DNA from 2 places in the Pigmentiphaga litoralis genome. Region 1 is predicted to be linked to the other one. Evidence: predicted binding sites of a transcription regulator. Region 1 holds the regulator's gene; the other holds the start of a gene.
The links. Region 1 encodes LexA, which represses DNA repair genes until DNA is damaged. Its sites were predicted from a motif close to ACTGTATNNNNATACAGT; they were not measured.
Positions count from the first base shown of each region.

Region 2: the regulator LexA is predicted to act here: its motif matches at 3,984-4,001, upstream of recA (recombinase RecA).

Region 1 is NZ_JACCBP010000001.1:1,058,532-1,064,349, reverse strand. It holds gene HD883_RS04680 (FdhF/YdeP family oxidoreductase) at 1-2,309, opposite strand, end outside; gene HD883_RS04675 (hypothetical protein) at 2,574-3,515, opposite strand; gene lexA (transcriptional repressor LexA) at 3,529-4,173, opposite strand; gene rpsF (30S ribosomal protein S6) at 4,764-5,135, shown strand; gene priB (primosomal replication protein N) at 5,188-5,535, shown strand; gene rpsR (30S ribosomal protein S18) at 5,554-5,818, shown strand, end outside.
Region 2 is NZ_JACCBP010000001.1:2,321,982-2,327,799, forward strand. It holds gene metE (5-methyltetrahydropteroyltriglutamate--homocysteine S-methyltransferase) at 1-245, opposite strand, end outside; gene HD883_RS10360 (LysR family transcriptional regulator) at 412-1,332, shown strand; gene recX (recombination regulator RecX) at 1,392-2,564, opposite strand; gene recA (recombinase RecA) at 2,842-3,939, opposite strand; gene HD883_RS10375 (MaoC/PaaZ C-terminal domain-containing protein) at 4,268-5,314, opposite strand; gene HD883_RS10380 (HpcH/HpaI aldolase/citrate lyase family protein) at 5,364-5,818, opposite strand, start outside.

The DNA.
Region 1 (5,818 bases):
GAGTCGCTCCGGGCGTGGGCATGATGCGGCGTCAGCATGACCGGGATGGATTTCGAAGTTGGAGTGCGCGCCTGGTCGGCAAAGCTCGACAGGGGCACCAGGCCGTTCGTCTCGGGATAGTAGCTTGCGATACAGCCTCGCGGAATGGCGTATTCCACGAGGAGAAAACGGTCCACGCGACGCGTCTTGCCATCGGTATCGATGCTGGTCAGGTCGACCCAGTCGCCCGCCTTCATGCCCAGCGCGCGAATGTCGTCGGCATGGATGAACACCACGCGGCGATGACCATAGACGCCGCGATAGCGGTCGTTCATGCCATAGATGGTGGTGTTGTACTGGTCGTGCGAGCGGACGGTGGCCAGGTTGAACACCAGGGCGTCTGTCTGCTGGCGCGCCTGATGGATCGGCAGGTCGCGCGGGATCGGTTGCGCAAAGAAATTGGCCTTGCCGGTGGGGGTGTTCCACACCCGTTCGGACGCGGTGTTGCGCAGCCGGAAACCGCCCGGGTGACGCAGCTTGTCGTTGAAGCCGGCAAAATCATCGAACACCTGTTCGATCAACACGCGGATGCGGTCGTAGTCTTCGATCAGGCCGAGCCAGTCGATCCGGCTATCGGGCAGCGTGGCCTTGGCCATGCGCGCAACGATCGCGGGTTCGGACAGCAGGTGGTCGGACGCCGGCGGATTGATGCCCGACGACAGGTGCACCATGCTCATGGAATCTTCGACCGTGACGCCCTGTGCGCCGCCCGCCTGCATATCGATTTCGGTACGTCCCAGGCAAGGCAGGATCAACGCGTCCTTGCCGTGCACCAGGTGGCTGCGGTTCAGCTTGGTCGACACGTGCACGGTCAGCGCGCATTGGCGCAGCGCGGCTTCGGTGACGGCGGTATCGGGCGTGGCGCTGGCAAAGTTGCCCCCCATGCCGATAAACACGCTGGCCTTGCCGTCGCGCATGGCTTCGATCGCCGCGATCGTGTCGAAGCCGGCCGCACGCGGGGTCTGGATGCCAAACACGGCGTCGAGGCGATCCAGGAATGCCTGCGAGGGCTGTTCATAGATGCCCATGGTGCGGTCACCCTGCACGTTGCTATGCCCGCGCACCGGGCAGGCGCCGGCACCTGGCCGGCCAATGTGCCCGCGCAGCAGCAACAGGTTGGTGATCATCTGGATCGTGGCCACCGAGTGCTTGTGCTGCGTGATGCCCATGCCCCAGCACGCGATCACGGCCTTGGCGGCGATGTAGGTGTCGCCCGTGGCGCGCAGCTGGGCCTCGGGCAGGCCCGCTTCCGCTTCGATCGTTTCCCAGCTTTCCGCACGAACGTCGGCCACGAACGCGTCGAACCCGTTGGTATGTTCGGCGATGAACGCGGTATCGAGCACGCGCGGTTGACCGGAAGCCACAGCCGCGTCATCGGCCTCGATCACATGCTTGATGATGCCTTTGATCGCGGCCAGGTCGCCGCCGATCCGCAACTGGTGGTAGTCGGTGCTGATGAAGTTGGAGCCGAGTCCCAGCATGGCCATCGGGCTTTGCGGGTTGGCGAACCGTTCAAGCCCGCGTTCACGCAGGGGATTGAACGACACGATGCGCGCGCCGCGTTTGGCGGCGTCGCGCAGTTCGCCCAGCATGCGCGGATGGTTGGTGCCCGGGTTCTGGCCAAAGATGAAGATGGCGTCGGCGCGCTCGAAGTCGTCTAGCGTGACGGTGCCTTTGCCGACGCCAATGCTGGACCGCAGGCCGGTCCCGCTTGGCTCGTGGCACATGTTCGAACAATCGGGAAAGTTGTTGGTGCCAAATTCGCGCACGAACAGCTGATACAGAAATGCAGCCTCGTTGCTGGTCCGGCCCGACGTGTAGAAGATGGCCTGATCCGGATCGGGCAGGGCACGCAGGTGCCGGCCGATTGTGGCAAAGGCATCGTCCCAGCTGATCGGCACGTAGGTGTCCGTGGCGGCGTCGTAGGCCAGCGGCTCGGTCAGGCGGCCCTGGTCTTCCAGGAAGAAGTCGCTTTCCTGCAGCAGCGACGCGACGGGATGCTTCCTGAAGAAGTCGGCCGTTGCGCGGCGCGATGTGGCTTCGGCGGCCACTGCCTTGACCCCGTTTTCACAGAACTCGAAGGTCGACGCGTGATCGCGGTCCGGCCAGGCGCACCCTGGGCAATCGAAGCCGTCGGGCTGATTGGCCGACAGCATGGTCTTCGCGCCCTTGGCCGCAATGCCATGGCCCAACAATTGGGTAGCGACGCTTTTGAGTGCGCCCCAGCCGCCGGCCGGGTGGCGATAAAACTCGATCTTCTGGGTTTTCATGAGGGTGCCTGTAGTTGCGCTGCGTGGCCCGGACGTCACATGCCTGGGAAGAAGCCCGGCGGCACGGTATGGCCAGCAACCTCACATGTTAACGAATTGGCTGGGAGAACTGGCAAATTCCCCTGCGGCCATGTCGTCTGGCCATGCGGTGCGGCCCCGTCTGGCCCAAAGGAACGGGCCAAAAAAAAGCGACCCGCGGGGTCGCCCTGTAGTACTGACACGTGCCGTGCTGACTCGTTCAGTGCTGACTCGTTCCGTACGAGATCAGTTCATCAAACGGCCGACACCGGGCTTGCCTGGCACGGCAGGCGTGTCGGGCGTGCGGCGACGCTGTTTGAAGGGCCAGGGGCTGCGGTTGGGCGCGGAGGCCGATCCGGAACCAGAACCGGACCCGGCAGCCTGCGCGAGAGGCTCGGCCGCGGCAAGGGAGGCGGTCGACGCGGCGGCCGCTGCAGCAGCCGATGCTGCCGACGCAGCAAGATTGGCCGCGATGTGGATCAGCGACGTGCGCAGTGACCCACGGACTTCAGGCACCGGACGGGCAGCCTTCTGGTTGGCGAGCAAGGCCTTGGCAATCCCGCTTGCCGGCGGGGTTTGCCGCGTGCGCAGGCGGACCTGCGGGGCAGGCAGGCTCAGGCTGATGACCGGATGCGCGTGGGGCCGGGCAGGGTCGATCCGCTGCAGGTGGACCGTATCGCCAATGGGTGACTTGACCTGCAGCTGCAATGGCGCGGCCGACACGGCCGAGGCAGGCAATTGATCGTGACTCTGACCTGCGCTGAACAGGAAGACCGGGCAGCGCGACAGACGACCCGCGAGTTGCAAGGTGCGGATGACGTTGGCGTCGGCCGCGGCCAACGGCGGCATCCAGACCACGACTGCGCCGAAGATCGCGTCCTGCAGGTCGGCTTCGATCGACGCCATGCCTTCGAGCGGCGACGCGCTGCGAACAATGCGGACATGGTTCAGGTCGATGCCGTACTGGATCAGCGTCGGTGCATACGACAGGTAGGCGGGCACCAGCAGCGCCACCGTACGGCCGGTTTGCGTCAGTTGCCGCAGGCAGGGTGCCAGCAGGCGCAGTTCCCCCGCGCCATTGCGCGGGATCAGGATCTGCGTTACGCCGGCCGCAGGCCAGCCACCGTCGGGCAGGGCGGCGTCGAGCGTTGCAAAGCCGCTGTGTATGCCAGGGCGAGTCACGGTCATGGTCAATCTCCGGTTAGTGGAGGATGCCGGCGCGGATGAGACCGACGGCAATGCCTTCCACAGCAAAATCGTCGCGGTCCCGGCTGACTTCGATAGGCTGGAAGTCGGGGTTTTCAGGCAGCAGTTGCAGGCCCGCGGAGGTGTGTTTGAGGCGTTTGACGGTCACCTCGTCGCCCAGGCGGGCCACGATGATCTGGCCGTCGCGGGCCTCGGTCGTTTTCTTGACGGCGAGCAGATCGCCTTCCAGGATGCCGGCGTCACGCATGCTGAGCCCGCGCACTTTCAGGAGGTAATCCGGACGCATCGAAAAGAGGGCTTCGTCGACGCCTATGCTCTTGTCGATATGTTCGGCGGCAAGAATCGGGCTACCTGCCGCGACACGTCCGACCAGGGGCAACATCAGTTGGGCAAGCGCCGCGGGCAAGGCAAGCGGTTCCGCGACGGGTTCGTTGACCAGCCGGATGCCGCGCGACGTACCCGCCGCGAGTTCGATCACGCCCTTGCGTGCCAGGGCTTTCAGGTGTTCTTCGGCGGCGTTGGGCGAACGAAAGCCCAGCTGCTTGGCGATTTCGGCACGGGTGGGCGGGAAACCGGTAAGGCGGATGGCCTGACGGATCAGGTCGAGAATTTCTTGCTGACGGGCAGTAAGCTTGGGCATGGTTGCTCCGCAAAGGCCGCTGTAGCGGTAAGGACTAGCGGTACTGACTGACGTTGCTGACTGACGGTACTGGCTAGCGGTGAAGCTGGAAGACCGACGCTGCTCTGTACGTTTATCCAGTAGCTGTATTTTTATACAGTGTTTCGCTTTGCGCAAGCAAAAGCTGGGCTGAACCGTCCGGCCCGAGCCGGCGGCGCAACAACCAGGCGGGCGGGCGGCCCCTGTCTCGCGCAGGTTTCGCTGTCCTGCCACGCGTCTCTTGCTTTCTTGCCGCGGGTCAGTGATAATCATTGGCTAACTTTTGTGCAAGCGGTTTTCTGTCTAGCGCAAAGCATTGAGCGCGGGCAGCAACAAGCACCCGTAGCATTCAGCACCCGCAGCATTCAGCACTACCTTTTTTTTGGCGCGGATCGATGATCCCGCGCCACCGTCGGCGCCCAGATGCGCCGCTCCGATCCCGCAAAGTGTCTGCGTTATCGATCTTCGAAGCTTGAAGATCGGTCAACCATGGATCGGATTTAACCCTTGTCCGCCTACAGACGCTGGCGGACTAACTCTCTTCGAAAGAAGGGTATCCACAAGGAGCTTCGATGCGTCACTACGAAGTGGTATTTATTGTTCACCCGGACCAGAGCGAACAGGTTCCGGCCATGGTCGAGCGTTACAAGACGCTGATTACCGGCCAAGAAGGCGTCATTCACCGCCTGGAAGATTGGGGCCGCCGCCAACTGGCATACCCGATCCAGAAGCTCGTGAAGGCGCACTACGTGTGCATGAACATCGAGTGCAATCAAGCTACGCTCGACGAACTTGAACACGCTTTCCGCTACAACGACGCCGTGCTGCGTCACCTGGTCGTGAAGCTGAAGAAAGCTGAAACCGCTCCGTCGCCGATGATGAAGATCGTCGAGCGCGAAGAGGCTCGCAAGGTTTCTTCCGAACCCGCCCAAGCCGAGGCTTGAGCGCAGGTTCCACACCGGAACACAGGTCGATGTCCATTCCCTGGGCAACGCGTTGAACCGGGTTCAACTGACGGCGGAAGTCGTCGAGTGCAAGCCTCTCAGGTACACCCCCGCCGGGATTCCGGTGCTGGAACTGATGCTTGCGCATGAATCCGAAGTCATGGAGGGCGGCAGAGCACGCCGCGTCGACATGACCGTCAGCGCACTGGCCATTGGCGATCTGGCCCGCTCGCTCGAACGCACGGCGCTCGGCAAGCGGATGCAGATCCAGGGATTTCTGGCAGCGACCCGGAAAGGGTCAAGCAGACTGAGGTTGCACATTCAGCAGGCGGTCACGGTGGCGCACAGCGCGACTGACCCGGCTGCCGCAACGCCGGTCTCTGGTAATGAAACGGATTGAATACCCAAGGGGTACATCATGGCCGCATTTGGCAAACGGAAAGAAAAGAAGAAGTTTGGTCAACAAAACCCGCTGTTCAAGCGTCGCAAGTTCTGCCGCTTCTCGGCAGCGGGTGTTGACCAGATCGATTACAAAGATGTCGACGTGCTGCGCGACTTCATCCAGGAAAACGGCAAGATCATTCCTGCTCGTTTGACGGGTACGAAGGCGCACTACCAGCGTCAGCTGGATACGGCCATCAAGCGTGCGCGTTTCCTTGCGCTGCTGGCCTACACCGACAACC
Region 2 (5,818 bases), 1.3 Mb from region 1:
CGTGCCGGCACGGCGCCCAGGGTGCACGTCCACTCCAGCACGTGGTCATACCAGGCAAAGTCGCCCACCGGCACCAGCGTCACGCCGGCCTCGGCTTGCACCGCCCAGTGGCGGGCGCGCAATTCGCGGCCGGTGGCGTCGAGTTCTTCGCGGTTGGCCGTACCCGCCCAATAGCGTTCAAGGGCGTGCTTGAGTTCGCGGCGGACGCCGATACGAGGAAAACCAAGAGTGTGAAGCTGGGGCATGACGGATCCTGAAGACGGGTGGGCGGCAGCGCGTGGGCAGCAGTGACTGCGGCACAAGCACCATGCACGGCATTCTCCCGGCAACCGGTGTTGAGTCAAAATCAACTTTCGCATACGCAGCATGAGAAATATTCAAGTCGCGGCGAATTTCGGGTAGCATGCCGCCATGATAGATATCCGCCACCTTGAAACGCTGACCGCCATCCGTGAAGGCGGAAGCATGGTCGAAGCGTCCGAACGCCTGCACGTCACGCAGTCCGCGCTGTCCCACCAGCTTCGCGAACTGGAAGACCGGCTGGGCACCCAGCTGCTCAACCGGCGCACCCGCCCGCTGCGATTCACCACGGCCGGGCTGCGCATGCTCGCGCTCGCCGACGACGTGCTGCCCCGCATGCGCACGGCCGAACGTGAACTGAAACGCCTCGCCGCCGGGCGCACCGGCCGCCTGCACATGGCCATCGAATGCCATTCCTGCTTTCAGTGGCTGATGCCCACGCTGGACGTCTTTCGCGAACAATGGCCCGACGTCGTGCTGGACCTGTCCGCCGCGTTCTCCTTCGCCCCCCTGCCCGCCCTGACGCGCGGCGACCTGGACCTGGTCATCACGTCCGACCCCATCCGGTCCGAATCGATCAGCTATGTCCCGCTGTTCCGCTATGAACTGGTCCTGGCCGTCTCCCGCAAAAGTCCGCTGGCCGACGCCAAATTCGTCACGCCTGCCCAAGTCGCCGAGCAGACCCTGATTACCTACCCTGTCGACCGCGACCGCCTCGACATCTACACCGCGTTCCTGGACCCCGCCGACGTCGAACCCGCCGAAACCCGCACCGCCGAACTCACACCCATGATCGTGCAGCTTGTGGCGAGCGGCCGCGGCGTCACCGCCATCCCGAACTGGGCGCTGACGGAGTATCTGGATTTGGGGATGGTGCACAGCTGCCGGCTGGGTGAAACCGGCGTGTGGCGCACGCTGTACGCGGGCGTGCGGATCGAAGACGAACAAGCGCCCTACATTCAGGATTTTCTGGCGGTGGCGAAGGAACTGAGCTTCAAGAACCTGCTGGGGATCAAGGCGCCGAAGAGCTGAGGGTGATGCGGGCCGATCCCGGGGGTCACGTTACCGGGGTGGCCTTGTCATTCGACACGTCACTCGTCGTCTGACGAATCGCCTGCACCGGCCAACACGCGTTTGATCACGTCGTACGAAAAGCCGCGCGACATCAGGAAGCGGGTCTGTTTTGCGCGGACGTTGGCGTCTGCGGGCGGGGTGCCGTAGCGGCGTTCCCAGACGTCGCGGGCGCGGTCGAGTTCGGTGGCCTGCAGCGACTCCTTGACCTCGGCGATCTGGTCGGGATCGACGCCGTGCTGGCGCAGTTCCTGTACCACGCGCGACATGCCGCGACCGGGGGCGCGCCGATGGACCAGGCTTTGAGTGAAACGCTCGGCCGACAGCCACCCTTCTTTCTTCAGGCTGGCGATGACCGGATCGATCTCGGCCGGGTCTTCGGCATGGCGGGCCAGCTTGCGGCGCATTTCCTGTTCGCTGTGTTCGCGGCGCGATAGCAGGTCGACTGCGCGCGCTTTCAGGGAAGGGCCTTTTCTTTTGACGGGCTGGACGGTCTGGGGGCTGCCCGGCGGCGGCACGTTGGAGCTGGGGGCAACGAATGGCTCGTCATCGTCGTCTTCCAGGTCGAAGGCGTCGTTGTCGAAGGTGTCGGACAGGTCGGCAACGAAGCCGATCTTGCCGGTCAGGGGCGAGGCGGGAGGGGCAGACGCAGGCGCGACGCTGCGTGCCACATGGCTAGGCGCAAGCAACGACGATGCGCGGACAACCGGCACGTTGCTGAAGGCGTCGGCATCGGCCTGGGCGTCAGAAGCGTCTTGCGAGGTTTGTGCCGGCGCAGCCGGCGCGGCCGGCGCGGCCGGCGCGGCGGCAGGCTTGGCGGCCGACGCATATCGGCTGGACGAACGGGTGTAGCCGTCTTCGTCAACCACCGGCGCGGGCGCAACACCGCCACGACGCGACTTGGCCGGCTTGCCGAACGACTTGCCTGCCGCGCGCGTCTCGGACGAGCGGGTGAATTCGGAGGAAGAAGAGGAGGAAGAGGAAGACGAAGACAGCGACGATCCGCTGCCGGATCGAAAGCTGGACTTGGCGCCCGATCCGAAACTGCTGCCCCGCGACTTGCGCGCGGCGCGATCGTCGGACGATCGGGAAAAGGTGTCTTGCTGGGCTTCGGCCCGTCTGGCCCGCTCTGTAGACGTGCGGGAATATTCGCCGTCCACTTCATCTTCAGAAGCGGAAGCAACGGGGACCACTGGGCTTGCCGGCGCAACAGATACGGCTGCCGGCCTTGCACCCGCTTGCGGGGTGCCCGACGGCAAGTCCGCAGCGGTATCAGCATCGGCAGCCGCAGCAGCACCATCGGCTACTGAAATAGCACCCGCATCAACCGCCGCATCAGCCGCCTGTCGCCGGGGCGGCACGCGTTTGACGGGGCGGCTCTCTTCAGCCGAGTCCCCGTCGCCATCGGCCCGGCCGCCCTTCGATCGCCCGCCGGGGCGGCCGAAGCTGGAGCGGCCGTTGCCGAAACGATTACTCGTCGTCACCGCCTGCTGCAGCAGTAGCGGGAGCGGCTACACCTTCGGCAAGTGCGGCAACGCCGAGGCCTTCACGCACACGGTTCTCGATTTCGCGTGCCAGTGCGGGACGCTCTTTCAGGAACTCGCGGGCATTGTCCTTGCCCTGGCCGATACGTTCGCCGTTATAGCTGAACCACGAGCCCGACTTTTCGACGATGTTGGCCGATACGCCCAGGTCGATGATTTCACCTTCGCGCGAGATGCCGGCACCGTACATGATGTCGAATTCTGCGCTCTTGAACGGAGGCGCGATCTTGTTCTTGACGACCTTGACGCGGGTTTCGTTGCCGACCACTTCGTCGCCCTTCTTGATCGAGCCGGTACGACGAATGTCGAGACGGACCGACGCGTAGAACTTGAGCGCGTTACCGCCAGTGGTGGTTTCGGGGTTGCCGAACATGACACCGATCTTCATCCGGATCTGGTTGATGAAGATGACCATGCAGTTGGTCCGCTTGATCGAGGCGGTCAGCTTGCGCAGCGCCTGGCTCATCAGACGGGCTTGCAGGCCCGGCAGCGAGTCGCCCATTTCGCCTTCGATTTCAGCCTTCGGCACCAGCGCCGCGACCGAGTCGATGACGATCAGGTCGACCGATCCCGAGCGCACCAGGGCGTCGGTGATTTCCAGCGCCTGTTCACCCGTGTCAGGTTGCGAGATCAGCAGGTCGGTCAGGTTCACGCCCAGCTTGGACGCGTATTGCACGTCGAGCGCGTGTTCCGCGTCGATGAATGCGCACGTGCCGCCCAGCTTTTGCATTTCGGCCACGACCTGCAGCGTGAGCGTGGTCTTGCCCGACGATTCCGGACCGTAGATCTCGATCACCCGCCCCCGTGGCAACCCACCGACGCCAAGTGCGATATCCAATCCGAGCGAACCGGTGGAGACGATCTGGATGTCGTGCTCGACCTGGTTGTCGCCGTAGCGCATGACCGAGCCTTTGCCGAACTGCTTGTCGATCTGCGACAAGGCAGCGGCCAGCGCCTTGCTGCGCTCGGCCTGGGCATTGGCGGCAGCGGCTGCTGCGGCTTTGGAAACTTTGGTGTCGTCCATTTTTGAGTCCCTTGTGGAATGGGCGGATTATTGCATCGCCTGATACTGTATAAAAAAACAGTATGTGACCGCAAGGTCCTTCGGACAAAAAGGTCCAAAAGCATGGATTTCGCGCAACATCTGGTGCACGCGCGACCCTCTCCCCTGCTGCGCCGGCCGGCTGCCGCGTCATGGCGCGTTTGCCGGTCGTCGTCCTCACACTGCCTGTGGCGGCATCGGCCTGAAGCCATTGTGCCGCCGTCAAAGGAATGTGCGGCCACCGCCCGCTCACGCAAGGGGCAAACGGCAAAATAACTGTGTTTATTTACAGTATTTTTTGCAAGGGGACTCAGTAGCCCGCATCGCCGTACGGATTCGGGGCGGACCGCCGGTAGACCATCAGCACGCGCTGGTAGGAATTGACGAATTCCCCGCGCTGGTTGTGCACTTCGGTCAGCACCGTCACCACGCCTTCGTCGGGACGGGATTTGGACAGACGGGTATCGAGCACGGTGGAACGGGCTTCGATCGTATCGCCCGCCATCAGGTCAACACCGAACTTGACGTCACTCCACCCCAGGTTGACGGTCACCCGCCCGAACGTCCGGGTCGAAAGCGCCACGGCAATGCCGATACCCCAGGTCTGGATCACGACAGGCCCGGCCAGCCCTGCCGACCTGGCATATTCGGCATCATGGGTCTGCGGATTCCAGTCCAGCGATCGCAACGCGTGCAGCACGGCCTCTTCGGCCAGGATGGTGCGGCGGGGCGAATGGATGAAGGTCTCGCCGACGCGCAGGTCCTCGAAAAAGATGCCGACCTGCTCCAACCAGGCCCCATCCGGCCGTTGCAGGTGCGACGCGAACCGGCTTTCCAGCGCGGGACGGTCGGGGCACTGTTCGCGATCCGGACCGGCGGCCGACCGCCACAGCTCGATCGTGTAGTCCAGCGTCGCGACTTTTTCGCCATGCTGGTTGAATCCTTCGGTGCGCAGCACCACCCTGCCCAGGTCGCCGTCGATGTCCTCGACGCCCACCACTTCGCTTTCGACATACAAGGTATCGCCCGCGAACATGGCCTTGGTCAGCGCAATGCTGGACATGGCCACAATCCGGCGCCGCCTGCCGAATGTCTTGGTCGTCATGCCGATCAGCCGCTGAAGGGTCAGCGTGCTGACCATGATGTTCTTGCGCCAGCTGGTGTGCTCGGCAAAACACTGGTCGAAATGCACCATGGCCGAGTTGACCGAATCCAGAGCCTCATTCACGTTGTCCTGCTGCGAAAACGTGATGCCGGGGCGGTGAATGAACTTTTGGCCCACGCTCAGGTGGTCGTAGCCCAGGCCGAAACGTTCAAAGTACGTGTGATCGTCGACGCGATAGTAGGAGGTGTGCATGGTGGAATCCATCCGGGCGAAGTCAAGAAAGAAGGCGGACAAGCCGCGGTCAGACGGCGCGCTGCGTGATGCGTAGCGCTTGCAGATAGACGGGTTCGTCGACCATCTTGCCGTCGACCGTGCAGGCCCTTCGGCCCGCTGCCTCGAACCCGGCCACCACCCTGCCAGCCCAGGCGGCTTCGGCCGGGCTTGGCGCGAAACTTTGCAGGATGGAGGCGACCTGGGCCGGATGGATGGCCAGCTTGCCAATGAAGCCCAGTGCCTTGACGCGGCCGCATTCCTGCCGCAATCCGGCGTCGTCGGCCAGGTCCAGGAAGGGCACGTCCAGCAGTCCGACACCGGTCCCGGCACAGTCAAAGGCCAGGCGGGATCGGACGTGCGACAGCGCTTCCCAGGCAAACGCAATGCCGGCTTCCACGCAGTAATCCGCCGCGCCAAAGCCGATGCACGACACCGACGGGTGGGACCGGGCAATCCCGGCCACCGCCCGCACGCCTTCCGGCG